DNA from 2 places in the Inquilinus ginsengisoli genome. Region 2 is predicted to be linked to the other one. Evidence: riboswitches for the same ligand, from Rfam matches in the RefSeq annotation. Region 2 holds a riboswitch; the other holds the start of a gene.
The links. Region 2 has a riboswitch for thiamine pyrophosphate ahead of thiC (phosphomethylpyrimidine synthase ThiC). Riboswitches for the same ligand answer to the same signal wherever they lie in the genome.

Region 1 (7,603 bases), on a different contig from region 2:
TCGGCCTCGTCATCCTCGGCGTCGCGCTGCTGACCCTGCTGGTCGCGCTGTTCCGGCGGACCCGGCTGGATCTGAGCCCGCTGACCGGCGCGATCGAGGATCTGCGCCGCGACCTGGGCCGGGTGGAGCAGGAGTTGCAGACGGCGGAGCGTCGCGCCGAAGCCTCGGCCGAGGCCCGCGACAGCCGCCAGCGGCAGGAGATCGCGGCGTCCCTGCGCCACACCGGCGAGACGCTGGTCGGCGCGATGCGGGCGATCGGCGAGACCCAGCAGACCCGGCTGGACACCGTCGCCACCCGGCTGCAGGCCCTGTCCGAATCGATGGCGCAGAGCCAGGGCCGGCTGCGCGAGACGCTGGACCTGAACCTGCAGAAGCTGCGCCAGGAGAATGAGGCGAAGCTGGAGCAGATGCGCGCCACCGTCGACGAGAAGCTGCAGGCGACGCTGGAGACCCGGCTGCAGGCCCAGTTCCAGACCGTGAGCGAGCGGCTGGAGCGGGTGCATCAGGGCCTGGGCGAGATGCAGGTGCTGGCCGGCGGCGTCGGCGACCTGAAGAAGATGCTGTCCGGCGTGAAGACCCGCGGCACCTTCGGCGAGGAGCAGCTGGACGCCCTGCTGGAGCAGGTGCTGACCGAGGACCAGCTGGTGCGCAACGCCCGGCCGCGGCCGGATAGTTCCGAGACGGTGGAGTTCGCCATCCGCCTGCCCGAAGGCGTGCTGCTGCCGGTCGACAGCAAGTTCCCGCAGGAGGATTACGAGCGGCTGAACCTGGCGCTGGAGGCCGGCGATACCGTGGCGGCCGAGGCGGCAGGCCGGCAGCTGGACCGGCGGATCCGCGACGAGGCCAAGAAGATCGCCACCAAATACATCTATCCGCCTGTCACCACCGATTTCGCGGTGCTGTTCGTGCCGACCGAGGGGCTGTTCGCCGAGATCCTGCGCCGGCCCGGCCTGCGCGAATCGGTGCGCGAGCAGTACCGCGTCACCATCCTGGGCCCGACCACGCTGGGCGCCTTCCTGTCCAGCCTGCGCATGGGCTTCCGCACCCTCGCCATCCAGCACAAATCGGCCGAGATCTGGCAGGTGCTGGGCGCGGTCAAGGCGGAGTTCCAGAGCTATGGCGAGCTGATGGACAAGGTCGGCAAGAAGCTGCAGGAAGGGCAGAACGTGATCCAGCAGATCGGCACCCGCACCCGCGCCATCCACCGCAAGCTGCGCCAGGTCGAGGAACTGCCGATGGACAAGGCGGCGCCGCTTCTGGAGCTGGACGTACCCGAGGCCGACATGCCGGCCATGACGGAAGACGAAACGCCATAGCCTTGTTGCATCGGATATCGGCACGACCTATCCAGTAGCCATTCATCCGACAATAGGTCGAGAGAGGGAACGAAATGAGCGTCCACGCCAATTACATCGCCGGATCCTGGGTCGAAGGCCCGGACGCCGCGAAGAACGTGAACCCGTCGGACCTGTCGGACGTGGTGGGCGAATACACCCGCGCCGACCGCGCCCAGGCGGAGCAGGCGATCGCCGCGGCCCGCGCCGCCTTCCCGAAGTGGTCGATGACCACGCTGCAGGAGCGGCACGACCTGCTGGACAAGATCGGCAACACCATCCTGGCGAAGAAGGAAGAGCTGGGCCGGCTGCTGTCGCGCGAGGAGGGCAAGACCCTGCCCGAGGGCATCGGCGAGGCCGCCCGCGCCGGCCAGATCTTCAAGTTCTTCGCCGGCGAGGTGCTGCGCATCCAGGGTGAGAAGCTGGCCTCGGTCCGCCCCGGCATCGATGTCGAGATCACGCGGGAGCCGATGGGCGTCATCGGCCTGATCACGCCGTGGAACTTCCCGATCGCGATCCCGGCCTGGAAGATCGCCCCGGCCCTGGCCTACGGCAACTGCGTCGTGTTCAAGCCGGCCGACCTGGTGCCGGGCAGCGCCTGGGCCCTGTCGCAGATCATCATCGACTCCGGCGTGCCGTCCGGTGTGTTCAACCTGGTGATGGGCCGCGGCTCGGTGGTCGGCGAGGCCTTCGTCGCCAGCCGCGATATCGACGCCATCAGCTTCACCGGCTCTGTCGGCACCGGCCGCGCCATCGCGGTGCGCTGCGCCGAGATCGGCAAGAAGGTGCAGCTCGAGATGGGCGGCAAGAACCCGATGGTCATCCTCGACGATGCCGACCTGAACACCGCCGTCGGGGCCGCCACCAACAGCGCCTTCTTTTCCACCGGCCAGCGCTGCACCGCCTCGTCCCGCCTGATCGTGACCGAGGGCATCCATGACCGCTTCGTCGCGGCGATGACCGAGAAGCTGAAGTCGCTGAAGGTCGACAACGCGCTGAAGCAGGGCACCGAGATGGGCCCGGTGGTGGACCAGAGCCAGCTGGACCAGGACCTGTCCTACATCGACATCGGCGTCAAGGAAGGCGCCAAGCTGGCCTTCGGCGGCGAGCGGCTGAACCGCGAGACCGAGGGCTTCTACCTGTCCCCGGCGCTGTTCATCGAGACCACCAACGACATGCGGATCAGCCGCGAGGAGATCTTCGGGCCGGTCGCCTCGGTGATCCGGGTCAAGGACTACGAGGCTGCACTGGCAACGGCGAACGACACCGAATTCGGCCTCTCCGCCGGCATCGCGACCTCGAGCCTGAAATACGCCAGCCACTTCAAGCGGGCCAGCCAGGCCGGCATGGTGATGGTGAACCTGCCGACCGCGGGCGTGGATTATCACGTGCCGTTCGGCGGCCGGAAGGGCTCCAGCTACGGCCCGCGCGAACAGGGCCGCTACGCCGCGGAGTTCTACACGGTGGTGAAGACCGCTTATACCTTCCCAGGCTGATCGGCTGAAGGCCGATCATGGCCTCGGGCTGATCTGACGCAGGCTGATCAATGCAAAGGGCCCGGCCGGCGACGGCCGGGCCCTTTCATTTGGCCGGGCGCGCTTGACACCCCGCCCGGCCCTTGCGAGCCTCGGCCCTGGAAGTGACACGGGGTGCCCGCGCTCGGGCTGAGATCATACCCGTCGAACCTGATCTGGGTCATGCCAGCGAAGGGAACCGTCACGCGATGCCTGGCCCACGGGCCATGATCCTCTTGGATCGATCGCCGACGCCCCCTTCGCCACGGCGGAGGAATGGATGAGCACGGCATTTCAGGCATTCGGATCGACCGGGCGGCGACGCTTCGACCTGTCGGTCTATCTCGTCACCGACACCCGGCTGAGCGGCCCGCGCGGCGTCGCGGCGGTGGCCGCGGCGGCGGTGCGGGGCGGCGTCACCCTGGTGCAGCTGCGCGACCCCGACGCCACCACCCGGTCCCTGATCGAGGCGGCGCGGCAGCTGCAGGCGGTGCTGGCGCCGCTGGGCATCCCGCTGATCGTCAACGACCGGGTCGACGTGGCCCTGGCGGTCGGCGCCGACGGCGTGCATCTGGGCGACCGCGACATGCCGGCGGAGACCGCGCGCCGGCTGCTAGGCCCTGAGCTGATCATCGGCGTCACCGTGCATGACGCGGCGGAGGCGCGGGCGGTCGATGCCGCCATCGCCGACTACGCCGGCATCGGCCCGGTCTTCGCCACCTCGACCAAGGCCGAGGCGCGGCCGGCGATCGGCGTCGACGGCTTCCGCACCCTGCGCGAGCAGGTGCCCCTCCCCGTGGTCGGCATCGGCGGCATCGATGCGGCCCTGGCCGCCGCCGTGGTCGCGGCCGGGGCCGACGGCGTCGCCGTGGTCTCGGCGATCTGCGCCGCCGCCGACCCGGAGGCCGCCGCCCGGGCGATCCGCGGGGCGGTGACCAACGGGCGGGGAACGGCGTGATCCCCGCCGGCACCATCCCCAACGTCCTGACCATTGCCGGCACCGACCCGTCCGGCGGCGCCGGCATCCAGGCCGACCTCAAGGCGTTCTCCGCCCTCGGCGCCTACGGCACCACGGTCATCACCGCGCTGGTGGCCCAGAACACCCGCGGGGTCGAGGCGGTGGAGCTGGTGTCGCCGGCCTTCGTGACCCGGCAGATCGACTGCCTGCTGGCCGATGTGCGGATCGACGCGGTCAAGATCGGCATGCTGGCCACCGCCGGGATCGTGCGCGCGGTGGCCGACGCGCTGCGCCGGCACGGGCTGACCCAGGTGGTGGTCGACCCGGTCATGGTGGCCAAGAGCGGCGACCGGCTGCTGCGCCAGGACGCCGTCTCCGCCCTGCGCGAGGAGATCCTGCCGCTGGCCGCGTTGGTCACCCCGAACCTGCCGGAGGCGGCCGACCTGCTGGACCGGCCGGCGGCCGCGCGCCGGGCGGAGATGCCGGAGACCGCGGCGGCGCTGCTGGCACTGGGGCCGCGCGCGGTGCTGCTGAAGGGCGGGCACCTGGAGGACGAGGCGGAGAGCCCGGACCTGCTGCTGGGCCCGGCCGGCGCCGTCATCCTGACCGCGCCGCGCATCGCCACCCGCAACACCCACGGCACCGGCTGCACCCTGTCGGCCGCGATCGCCGCCCTGCTGCCGCAGCGTCCCGACCTGGAGACGGCGGTGCGCGAGGCGAAGTCCTATCTGACCGGGGCGCTGCAGGCCAGCGGCCGCCTGTCGGTCGGCGGCGGCCACGGCCCGCTGCACCATTTCCACGCGCTATGGGGCTGACCGGTCAGGCGGCCGCCGCCTGATCCCGCTGCTGCGCTTCGAGCAGCCCCGCCCGCTCCGCCTCGGTCAGCTCGATCCGGGTCAGCCCGGCATCGAGCAGGAACGGAACGCCGCCCGCCGCGCCGGTCACGGCGAGCGCGCGCTTGCCCTTGGCGTCGAGCGTGAACGGCAGGAAGTCCTTGGCGGTCATCACATTCGCCTTGGCCTCACGGCCGGCGGACGGATAGCTGAACCGCCAGGCGATGGATTTCCGGACCTTCTGGCGGGTCCGGATGGTCACCGCCACTGGGGTCAGCTTCTGGCCGTCCAGCGCCAGGGCCTGCCGCTCGCCGCGATGCTGGCCGATCGAGGCGCGGACCATCCCGATGACGCCGACGACCAGCAGCACCACGGCCGCCGCGAAGCAGAGGACCCGGTCCCAGAAATAGTCGAGCCCCAGGGTCGTGGTCAGCAGATGCGGGTCGTCGGCGCTCTGCACCACCTCGGTGTCGTAGTCGCCGGAATGGATGTCGAGGAAGAAGTAGGAGACGTCGGAGCGGAAGGCGGTGCCGTCCGGGCCGGGCGCGGTCAGGGTGGCATCGCAGAAGGTGATGGCCAGTCTTGTCTGGCAGCTGCCGTCCGCAACCTCACCGTCCTGCGCGATTGCCGGATTCTGGCGGATCCGCGCATCGTTCAGCAGCGGCGGCGCCATCCACACGAACAGGGCGGCAAGCATTCCCAGCAGGATCACCTCGACGAAGACGAGCATGATCACGCGACGCACCGTCTTCGGCTTGGGCGCGTTCACCCGCAGCGGCCGGGTCGGGAAGGCGGACAGGGTCTGCATGCGGGAACTCGTCGTCAGTGATTTCTGTGGGCGGGCGGGTCGATACCGCCCGCCCGCAGAAAGCGACTGAAGAGGATTTTGTTCCCGCCCCGACGCTGGCGACCGACTTCGCCGACCTCGCGATCGGCTTCGCCGACGCGGGGATCAGCCCTTGTTCTTGTTGTAGACGTCGAAGGCCACGGCGGCGAGCAGCACCAGGCCCTTGATCACCATCTGCAGGTCGATGCCGAGGCCGAGGATCGACATGCCGTTGTTCATCACGCCCATGATGAAGGCACCGATCACCACACCGGTGATCTTGCCCACGCCGCCCGAAGCCGAGGCGCCGCCGATGAAGCAGGCGGCGATGGCGTCGAGCTCGAACTGGTTGCCGGCCTGCGGCACCGCCGAGGTCAGGCGCGCCGTGGTGATCAGCCCGGCCAGCGCCGCCAGCACCCCCATGTTGACGAAGGTCAGGAACACCAGCCGTTCGGTGTTGATGCCGGACAGCTTGGCCGCCTTCTCGTTGCCGCCCACCGCGTAGATGCGGCGGCCGAGCGTGGTGCGGGTGGTGACGAAGGCGTAGAGCACCACCAGAACGCCCATCAGGATCAGGATGTTGGGCAGGCCGTTGTAGGTCGCCAGCAGGTAGCCGAGCCCGGCCAGGGCCACCAGCGTCGCCACGTTCTTGATGACGAAGAACAGCAGGGGCTCCTGCTCGACGCCGTGCTGGATCTCGTTGCGCCGGTTCTTGATGTTGAACCAGACCAGGATCAGCGGCACGGCCAGGCTGATCAAGAGCGTGGTGATCCAGACCTTGCCGTTGCCGGTGAACAGCTCCGGCACCGAGCCGAACGGCTCGGCGATGAAGCCCGAGGACATCTTCTGGAACTCGACCGGCACCGGCCCGGCGCGCTCGCCGTTCAGCACCATGATGCAGAGGCCGCGGAAGGCCAGCATCCCCGCTAGGGTGACGATGAAGGACGGGATCTTGCGGTAGGCGACGAAATAGCCTTGGGCGGCCCCGATCACCGCGCCCAGCACCAGGCAGGCGATGGCGGAGAGCCAGGGGTCGACGCCCTCCCACACCATGAGCGCGCCGCCGACCGCGCCGACGAAGCCCGCGATCGAACCGACCGACAGATCGATATGGCCGCTGACGATGACCAGCAGCATGCCGAAGGCCAGCACGATGACGTAGGCGTTCTGCTGGATCAGGTTGCTCAGGTTCAGGGGGGTGAACAGCCGACCGTCGGTCGCGAACTGGAAGAAGACCATGATCGCGACCAGCGACAGCAGCATCGCGTATTCGCGGATGTTGTTCTTCAGGAACTCGCCGATCCGGGTGTTCACCCGAGTCTGCAGGGCAGTGGTTTCGGTGGTCATCGCCTTGGTCCCTAGGCCCGTTCTCTCGAGCGCATGATCGCCCGCATGATGTTTTCCTGAGAGGCTTCCTTCGCCGGCATCTCGGCGACAAGGCGGCCCTCGTTCATGACGTAGATCCGGTCGCACATGCCCAGCAGTTCGGGCATCTCCGACGAGATCATGATCACGCCCTTCCCGGCCGCGACCAGCTGGTTGATGATGGTGTAGATCTCGTATTTGGCGCCGACATCGATGCCGCGGGTCGGCTCGTCGAGGATCAGCACCTCGGGCCCCGCGAACAGCCACTTGCTCAACACCACCTTCTGCTGGTTGCCGCCGGACAGGTTGACCGTCCGCTGCTGCACGCCGGAGGAGCGGATGTTGAGCTTGCGCCGGTAGTCGAAGGCGACGCCGAGCTCACGCATCTCGTCGATGATGCCGCGGCGGGCCACGCCGGGAAGGCGGGCCAGCGGGATGTTGTGCTGGATCGAATCGCCCAGCACCAGGCCCAGCTGCTTGCGGTCCTCGGTGACGTAGGCGAGGCCGGCGGCGATCGCCTTGGGCACGGTGCCGAGGTCGGCCGGCTGGCCGCGCATGGTGGCGGTGCCGGTGATCTTCTGGCCGTAGGACTTGCCGAAGACGCTCATGGCGAATTCGGTCCGCCCCGCCCCCATCAGCCCGGCGATGCCCACCACCTCGCCGGCCCGGACATGCAGGTCGATGCCCTTGATCATCTGCCGGTCGCCATGCAGCGGGTGGTAGACGCTCCAGCCCTTCACCGCGAGCAGGGTCTCGCCCGGCTCCGGCTCGCG
Region 2 (7,603 bases):
CGAGCTGGGGCGTGAGCGCGCGGTGGTGCTGCAGGAGATCGGCCAGGCGATCGACACGCCCGACGACATCATCTTCGACCAGTTCCAGGAGGCCGCGTACCCGGACCAGCCGATCGGCTGGCCGGTGCTAGGCACCGCCGACATCGTGGGGTCGCTGCCGCGCGAGGCCATAGCGGGCTATATCGGCCGCAACTACGGCGCCGACACCATGGTGCTGGTGGCTTCGGGCAATGTCGACCACGACCGGCTGACGGCGCAGGCCGACCGGCTGTTCGCCGGACTGCCGGCCCAGGCCGAGGCGCGCACCGCGCCTGCCGCCTATCGCGGCGGCGAGCACCGCGAGGAGCGCGACCTCGAGCAGCTGCACCTGGTGCTGGGCTTCCCCGGACTGGCCTATGCCGACCCCGACTTCTACGCCGCCTCGGTGCTGTCGACCCTGCTGGGCGGCGGCATGTCCTCGCGCCTGTTCCAGGAGATCCGCGAGAAGCGCGGCCTGGTCTATTCGATCTACTCCTTCACCAGCGCCTACCAGGATGGCGGGCTGTTCGGCATCTATGCCGGCACCGGCGAGGACGAGGTGCAGGAACTGGTGCCGGTGCTGTGCGGCGAGATCGGCCGGGTGATCGGCGACGCGGCGGAGGACGAGGTCGCCCGCGCCCGCGCCCAGATCAAGGCCGGGCTGCTGATGAGCCTGGAATCGACCATGGCGCGGGCCGAGCAGCTGGGCCAGCAGATGCTGATCTTCGGCCGGCCGGTGCCGCCGGAGGAGGTGGTGGCGCGGATCGACGCGATCGATGCCGCCGCCGTCCGCCGCGTCGCCGAGCGCCTGTTCCGCACGCCCCCCACCCTGGCGGCGCTCGGGCCGGTCGGAAAGCTCGAGGGCTACGACGCGATCCGCGCCCGGATCGGCTGAGCGCGTTGAGCGGGGCGGCGGTGATCGGCTTCTTCCGGACGGGGCTCGGCACCCTTCCCCCGGTCCGGATCGAAGGCCGGCGGACCTATCTGCGGCCGCCGCGGCTGCGCGACTGGCGCCCCTGGGTGGCGCTGCGCGGCGACAGCCGGTCCTTCCTGACGCCGTGGGAGCCGACTTGGCCCGAAGATGCGCTGAGTCGCGCCGCCTATCTGCGCCGGCTGCGCCGCCAGATCTACGAGTGGCGGCAGGACGAGGGCTACGGCTTCCTGATCTTCGAGCGCGAAAGCCGCCAGCTGGTCGGCGGCATCGGCTTCTCCAACGTGCGCCGCGGCGTCGCCCAGTCGGCCTCGATCGGCTATTGGGTCGGCGAGCGCTTCGCCCGGCAGGGGCTGATGACCGATGCAACGGCTGCAACGCTGGCCTTCGGCTTCAACCAGCTCGGCCTGCACCGAATCGAGGCGGCCTGCCTGCCGCACAACCAGCCAAGCCAGAAGCTGCTGACCCGGCTGGGTTTCACCCATGAGGGCCAGGCCCGCGCCTATCTGAAAATCGACGGGGATTGGCGGGATCACCTGCTGTTCGGACTGGTCGACACCGAGTTTCATCCGGGACCCTGACCAACCGGCTTGAAGCGGTTGGTCTGCGCGCCTAGGGTCATCAAAATTTTGGTCGTCAAATTTGTTGGGAACCCGGCACGTGGCATTGGACTGGGATACCCTCTCGCGCACCCTGCGCCCCGAGAACAGCCCCGGCTTCCTGCTTTGGCAGGTCGCGAATCAGTGGCAGCGGCTGCAGCGTTCGACGCTGGAGCCGCTGGGCCTGACCCATGTCCAGTTCGTGCTGCTCGCCGGCCTGGCCTGGCTGAGCCGCAAGGAGAACGACGTCACCCAGGCCCGGCTGGCCGCCTTCTGCAAGACCGATGCGATGATGACCAGCCAGGTGGTGCGCTCGCTCGAGGCCGGCGGCTTCATCGCCCGGGCGCCGCACCCGACCGACAGCCGGGCCCGCCAGTTGCGCGTTACCGCCAAGGGGGCCGAGGTGCTGAACGCCGCCATGCCCAGGGTGCGGGAGGCCGACGCCTCGTTCTTCGGGTCGCTCCAGGAGAGCCAGAACTTCGTCGACCAGCTGCGCCGCCTGTGGTCGAACGGCGCCAAGCGCGAGCCCTGAAGCTGCACCGATTGCGATGGTCTGCATGCAGACCATCGCAACGGGGTGAGCGGCCGACCGCCGTCAGCTGCGCAGATAGACCCGGTTGACGTAGGGGTCGAGCTTCAGCCCGCTGCTGGCCTCCACCTGCTTCGCGTCCAGGATCGGCTTCAGCGGGCCGTACAGGATCGGGCCCTGGCAGTAGACCGCGCTGAACATCAGCCGCGGCGTCACCCGCGCCGGCATGCCGCGATGCATTCCGAAGGTGTTCTCCAGGAAGCTGGTGCCGGCGGCCCCCTCGAACTGGATGAAGCGCTCGCGCCCGAAGGCGTTCGCAACCTCGTCGTCGGAATAGCGCCGGATCGGCATCAGCTGGTTCTCGCGATGCGTCGCGCGAACATAGATGTGCGGCCCCGCCCCCTCATCGACATCGGTGAGGTAGACGAACATCTTGATGAAGCGCCAGTCGTCGTAGTCGCGGTGGAACAGCTCGGCGTGCTGGCCCTGGTCGTGCCCGGCGATCGACCACCACGCCGCCATGTAGCTGATCGTGGGCTTGCAGCCGAGCGCCGCCTGCACCGCCTCGAGCACCGCGGGGTGGTTGGCGATGGCCAATCCATGCGGCGCGTTCAGCACCACCTCCGGCTTGAAATGCGCGACATGGGTGCCTGGCGGGGCCTGGTCCGGCGCCTGGAAGGTGCCCAGTTCACGCTTGTACGGGTTGAAGGACTGATGCCCGGCGAAATAATGCCGCATCTCCGCCGCCATGTCCGGGCTGACCAGCCACGGTGTCATCGCGAAGCCTTCCGAGTCCAGGGCGGCCGCGGCAGCGCGGCCTTCGGAGGTGCCGGGGACCTGGGCGCGCCCCACCCGATTCGCGATGCGTTTGGCCACCCACTCCCGCGAGGCGACGCTTTGGAAGCGTCGCTGCAACAGGAAGCGGGTCTTCAGGCCGGCCTTGGCCACATGTTCGGAAAGAGCTGCCATCAAAAATATCTCCTCGCGTCGGGCACTGCCTAGCAGTGGACGATGGCGGTTTCGGGGCGAAACGCTGGCCTGCCTCACCCCGGGGAACCGCTGTCCGCGTTCAAATTCCGTCACGAGTGCTATAGCCGGACGGAACGTCCCAACCAAGAATCATTTTCAACTGGATGGCCCCCCAGGGCCGGAGCGGGCCCTTCGGCCCGCCCGGGGCGGAGCGGGCCCTTCGGCCCGCCCGGCACCGTCTCACTCGGCCGCGCGGTAGATCTGGCCGCCGCCGTCGCGGAACCGCGACGCCATCTCCTCCATCCCAGCCTCGGCCGTCGCCCGGATCTCCTGAGTAATCTTCATCGAGCAGAATTTCGGACCGCACATCGAGCAGAAATGCGCGGTCTTGGCGCCCTCGGCCGGCAGGGTCTCGTCATGGAAGGCCAGCGCCGTGTCGGGGTCGAGCGACAAATGGAACTGGTCGCGCCAGCGGAAGTCGAAGCGGGCGCGGGACAGCGCGTCGTCGCGCACCTGCGCCGCCGGGTGCCCCTTGGCCAGGTCGGCGGCATGGGCCGCGATCTTGTAGGTGACGACGCCGGTCTTGACGTCGTCGCGGTCCGGCAGCCCGAGATGCTCCTTCGGCGTGACATAGCAGAGCATGGCGGTGCCGAACCAGCCGATCATGGCGGCGCCGATGCCGGAGGTGATGTGGTCGTAGCCCGGCGCGATGTCGGTGGTCAGGGGCCCGAGCGTGTAGAACGGCGCCTCGCCGCAGACGGCCAGCTGCTTGTCCATGTTGGCCTTGATCTTGTGCATCGGCACATGGCCGGGGCCTTCGATCATGACCTGGACGTCGTGCTCCCACGCGATCTGGGTCAGTTCGCCCAGCGTCTCCAGCTCGGCGAACTGGGCGGCGTCGTTGGCGTCGGCGATCGAGCCGGGGCGCAAGCCATCGCCGAGCGAGAAGGCGACGTCATAGGCCCGCATGATGGCGCAGATCTCGCGGAAATGGGTGTAGAGAAAGCTCTCGCGGTGATGCGACAGGCACCATTTCGCCATGATCGAGCCGCCGCGGCTGACGATGCCGGTGACCCGCTTCGCCGTGAGCGGGATGTAGGCCAGCCGCACCCCGGCATGGATGGTGAAGTAGTCGACCCCCTGCTCCGCCTGCTCGATCAGGGTGTCGCGGAAGATCTCCCAGGTCAGGTCCTCGGCCACGCCGTTGACCTTCTCCAACGCCTGGTAGATCGGCACGGTGCCGATCGGCACGGGTGAGTTGCGCAGGATCCATTCCCGCGTGGTGTGGATGTTGCGGCCGGTCGACAGGTCCATGACGTTGTCGGCGCCCCAGCGGATCGCCCACACCATCTTCTCCACCTCCTCCGCGATCGAAGAGGTGACGGCGGAGTTGCCGATGTTGGCGTTGATCTTCACCAGGAAGTTGCGGCCGATGATCATCGGCTCGGATTCCGGGTGGTTGATGTTGCTGGGGATGATGGCGCGGCCGCGGGCGATCTCGTCGCGCACGAATTCCGGCGTCACATAGTCCGGGATCGCGGCACCAAAGCTCTCGCCGTCGCGCGCCGCCGCCTCGGCCAGCTTCTCGCGGCCGAGATTCTCGCGGATCGCGACATACTCCATCTCGGGCGTGACGATGCCGGCGCGGGCATAGGCCATCTGGGTCACCGCGGTGCCGCCGCGGGCGCGCAGCGTGCGCCGGTCGCCGCGCCGGAACTCGAACAGGTTGGCGGCCTCGCCCTCGCGCCGGCCGTCATCCTCCGGCCGCACGACGCGGCCGTCATAGGCCTCGACATCGCCGCGGGCGGCGATCCAGCCGGCGCGGATCGGCGGCAGGCCGGCGCCGATGTCGATCAGCGCGGCCGGGTCGGTGTAGGGGCCGGACGAATCATAGACCCGGACCGGCGGCTCCCCGGCTTCGGGCGATAGCACGATCTCGCGCATGGCGACGCGCAGGTCGGGGTGCCGTTCGCCCGGCACATGGACCTTGCGCGACCCCGGCATGGCGCCGGTGGTGACGGTGGTTGGGATGACATCCTTGGGCATCGACGGCCTCCTCGATCGGACGGATTGAGGGCGTGCCAAGGACGGAAAGCTGGAAAGAAAGCGGCTGAGCGCGCATGCGGTTCCATTCCCTACGCCGGCACGACCCGGATCAGGTTCGAAGGGTTCCCACGTCGCAGATGGTGTGGTGTCTCAGCCCCTTACCGGAGCTCCCCTCGGAACAGCGCGATCAGAGCGCGGCCGGGGCGGCGCTGTCAAGCCATGCCGATCTTTTCCCGCCGCTGTCGATCCCAGGGCCCCGCCATCGACCAGGGACATCAACCCCGGCAGAGGACGAGCCCGTATCATGAAGCTGCACTACTCCCGCAACCTCAATCCCCGGGTCGCCGTGGCGGTGGCCCGCCACCTGGACGCCCCGGTCGAGTACATCCGCACCAGCCCGATGGGGCCGGACAGGGAGGCGTTCCGGGCAATCAACCCCAACACCCTGGTGCCGGTGCTGGTCGAGGCCGACCGCACCCTGTGGGAGACGGATGCCATCGCCTGCCGCCTGGCCGCCCTGTGCGACCCCGGTTTCTGGCCGGCCGACCGCCAGGCCGAGGTGCTGATGTGGGTGAGCTGGAGCGCCCATCATTTCATCCCGGCCGGCGGAACCTTCTATTTCGAGAACATCATCCGGCCCCAGTTCCTGGACCGGCCGGCCGATGCGGCGGCACTGGCCGAGGCCGATTCCGGCTTCCGGCGCTATGGCGGGATTCTCGACGACATCCTGGCCGGCCGCAGCTGGCTGGTGGGTGACCGCCCGACCTATGCCGACTTCCGGGTGGCCTCCGCCCTGCCCTTCGCCGAACAGGCCTTGCTGCCGGTGAGCGGCTTCCGCCACATCCTGGCCTGGCACGACCGCCTGAACCGGATCGACGCCTGGCGGGCGCCGTTCGACGGCCTCGACTGACGGGCGGGGCGGTCCCTAGGGTCTGGCGGATGATCGGCGGCTTGGAGCGTAGGCGGAACAGACGCCAGACACCCTCCATGATATCCGCCACAACCCTGGCTGAGTCAGCCGGCAGCGTCGTCCACCTTGCCGCCAGGACGGCCGCCCCGGTGGGACAACCGCCAGCGCACCAGATCGTCCGCACCGGGGCCTGGCAGGATGTCGAGGTCGGCGGGGCTCACCTGCTCGCCGGTCTGCTGGTCGATGAACCCCCAGCGCAGCTCGGCGCCGGTTTTGCGGTTCACGAAGGTCATCGGCGGCGCCGACGCCCCGGACACATCAAGGCGATCCCCGATCTGGGCGAGCACCGGCATGACGGGGGCGATCTGCCACCCCTTCGGGGTCAGCACATATTCGAACCGTTCCGGGCTGGCCTGGTAGCGCCGCCGCTCGATCAGGCCGTTCGCCTCCAGATGCTTCAGCCGATCGCTGAGCGTCGCATTGGTCACCCCGGATGACTGGCGGAAATCCTCGTATCGGCTGAGGCCGCACACCAGGTCCCGCAGGATCAGCAGACCCCAGCGATCGCCGATCGCCGCCATGACGCCGGCGATCGAACACGTCATGCCGTCGAACCCTTTCGAGCGCATTGAATCCCTTCCGATCTGTCCGAAAATCTGCTCCAGCGGCTCTTATCATAAGAGCTGTTCTCGTTTGGTTCAATGGCGGTGTCCGCGAGACGGCAATACCGGGCGGGCATGCCAGTCGATAAATCGCTTGCCATCATCTTCACTCTTATTATAAGAGTGAAGAACTCGCTGAACATCAAGGCTCAACCCGATGCCGATGGCGATGCGGCCCCTCGATCCAATCCGGGCCGGAACCGATCGACACAAACATCACCGATTTCCTCCAAACAAGAGGACCTTGCCTTGGCGCAGAACAACGGCGCTTTTTCTGTCACTCCGACACTCGCATTTGCCGGCAGCATCATCGCAGCGGGCCTCTGGTTCGCAGCGCTCGTCGCCCTTCCAGGGCTGCAACGTTCGGGTCTGTCGGTGGTCGTCGCGCGGATCGCCGTGCATCTCATCCTGCTCAGCGGAACCTGGGCCGGGCTGGCGCGAACGTCCCTGACGGCGTCGGAGCGGGCGTGGACCTGGCTGGCGATCGCGGTGCCGCTCACCCTCTGGCATGGCGTGGCGTGGGCGATCGTCGCCGACGGCCTGCTTCTGCCCGGTGCCACGACCATTCCGCTGCTGCCGGTGATGATCATCGTGCCGACGGCGGTCGTGATCACGCTCCTGGGCCGTTCGCGCCGGATCGGCACGCTGCTGGATGCGATGCCCGCGACCTGGCTGATCGGCGTCCAGTTCTACCGAGTGATCGGCGCGGTCTTCCTGGCGAACTGGCTGGCCGGGGCTATGCCGGGCGTCTTCGCCCTGCCCGCCGGCATCGGCGACGTGATCACCGGGCTGATGGCCCTGCCGACCGCCGTGATGCTGGCCAGCGGCCGGCCGGACAGCCCCCGGGCGGCCCTGCTTTGGAACCTCTTCGGCACGACGGATCTGATCGTCGCGCTTGCCATGGGGGCCCTGACCACGCCCGGGCCGTTCCAGCACCTC

Region 1: it holds a riboswitch for thiamine pyrophosphate, as region 2 does, so the genes downstream of both, thiE (thiamine phosphate synthase) here and thiC (phosphomethylpyrimidine synthase ThiC) in region 2, are expected to answer to the same signal.

What each region holds. Positions count from the first base shown of each region.
Region 1 covers NZ_JAVDPW010000008.1:108,682-116,284, forward strand. The annotation lists gene E9232_RS22365 (DNA recombination protein RmuC) at 1-1,316, shown strand, start outside; gene E9232_RS22370 (aldehyde dehydrogenase family protein) at 1,391-2,830, shown strand; TPP riboswitch at 2,970-3,064, shown strand; gene thiE (thiamine phosphate synthase) at 3,129-3,806, shown strand; gene thiD (bifunctional hydroxymethylpyrimidine kinase/phosphomethylpyrimidine kinase) at 3,803-4,621, shown strand; gene E9232_RS22385 (hypothetical protein) at 4,626-5,447, opposite strand; gene mmsB (multiple monosaccharide ABC transporter permease) at 5,592-6,812, opposite strand; gene mmsA (multiple monosaccharide ABC transporter ATP-binding protein) at 6,824-7,603, opposite strand, start outside.
Region 2 covers NZ_JAVDPW010000003.1:263,108-270,710, reverse strand. The annotation lists gene E9232_RS08990 (M16 family metallopeptidase) at 1-913, shown strand, start outside; gene E9232_RS08985 (GNAT family N-acetyltransferase) at 919-1,530, shown strand; gene E9232_RS08980 (MarR family winged helix-turn-helix transcriptional regulator) at 1,610-2,080, shown strand; gene E9232_RS08975 (phytanoyl-CoA dioxygenase family protein) at 2,144-3,046, opposite strand; gene thiC (phosphomethylpyrimidine synthase ThiC) at 3,287-5,092, opposite strand; TPP riboswitch at 5,161-5,276, opposite strand; gene E9232_RS08965 (glutathione S-transferase family protein) at 5,397-6,002, shown strand; gene E9232_RS08960 (winged helix-turn-helix transcriptional regulator) at 6,107-6,631, opposite strand; gene E9232_RS08955 (DUF8737 domain-containing protein) at 6,740-7,603, shown strand, end outside.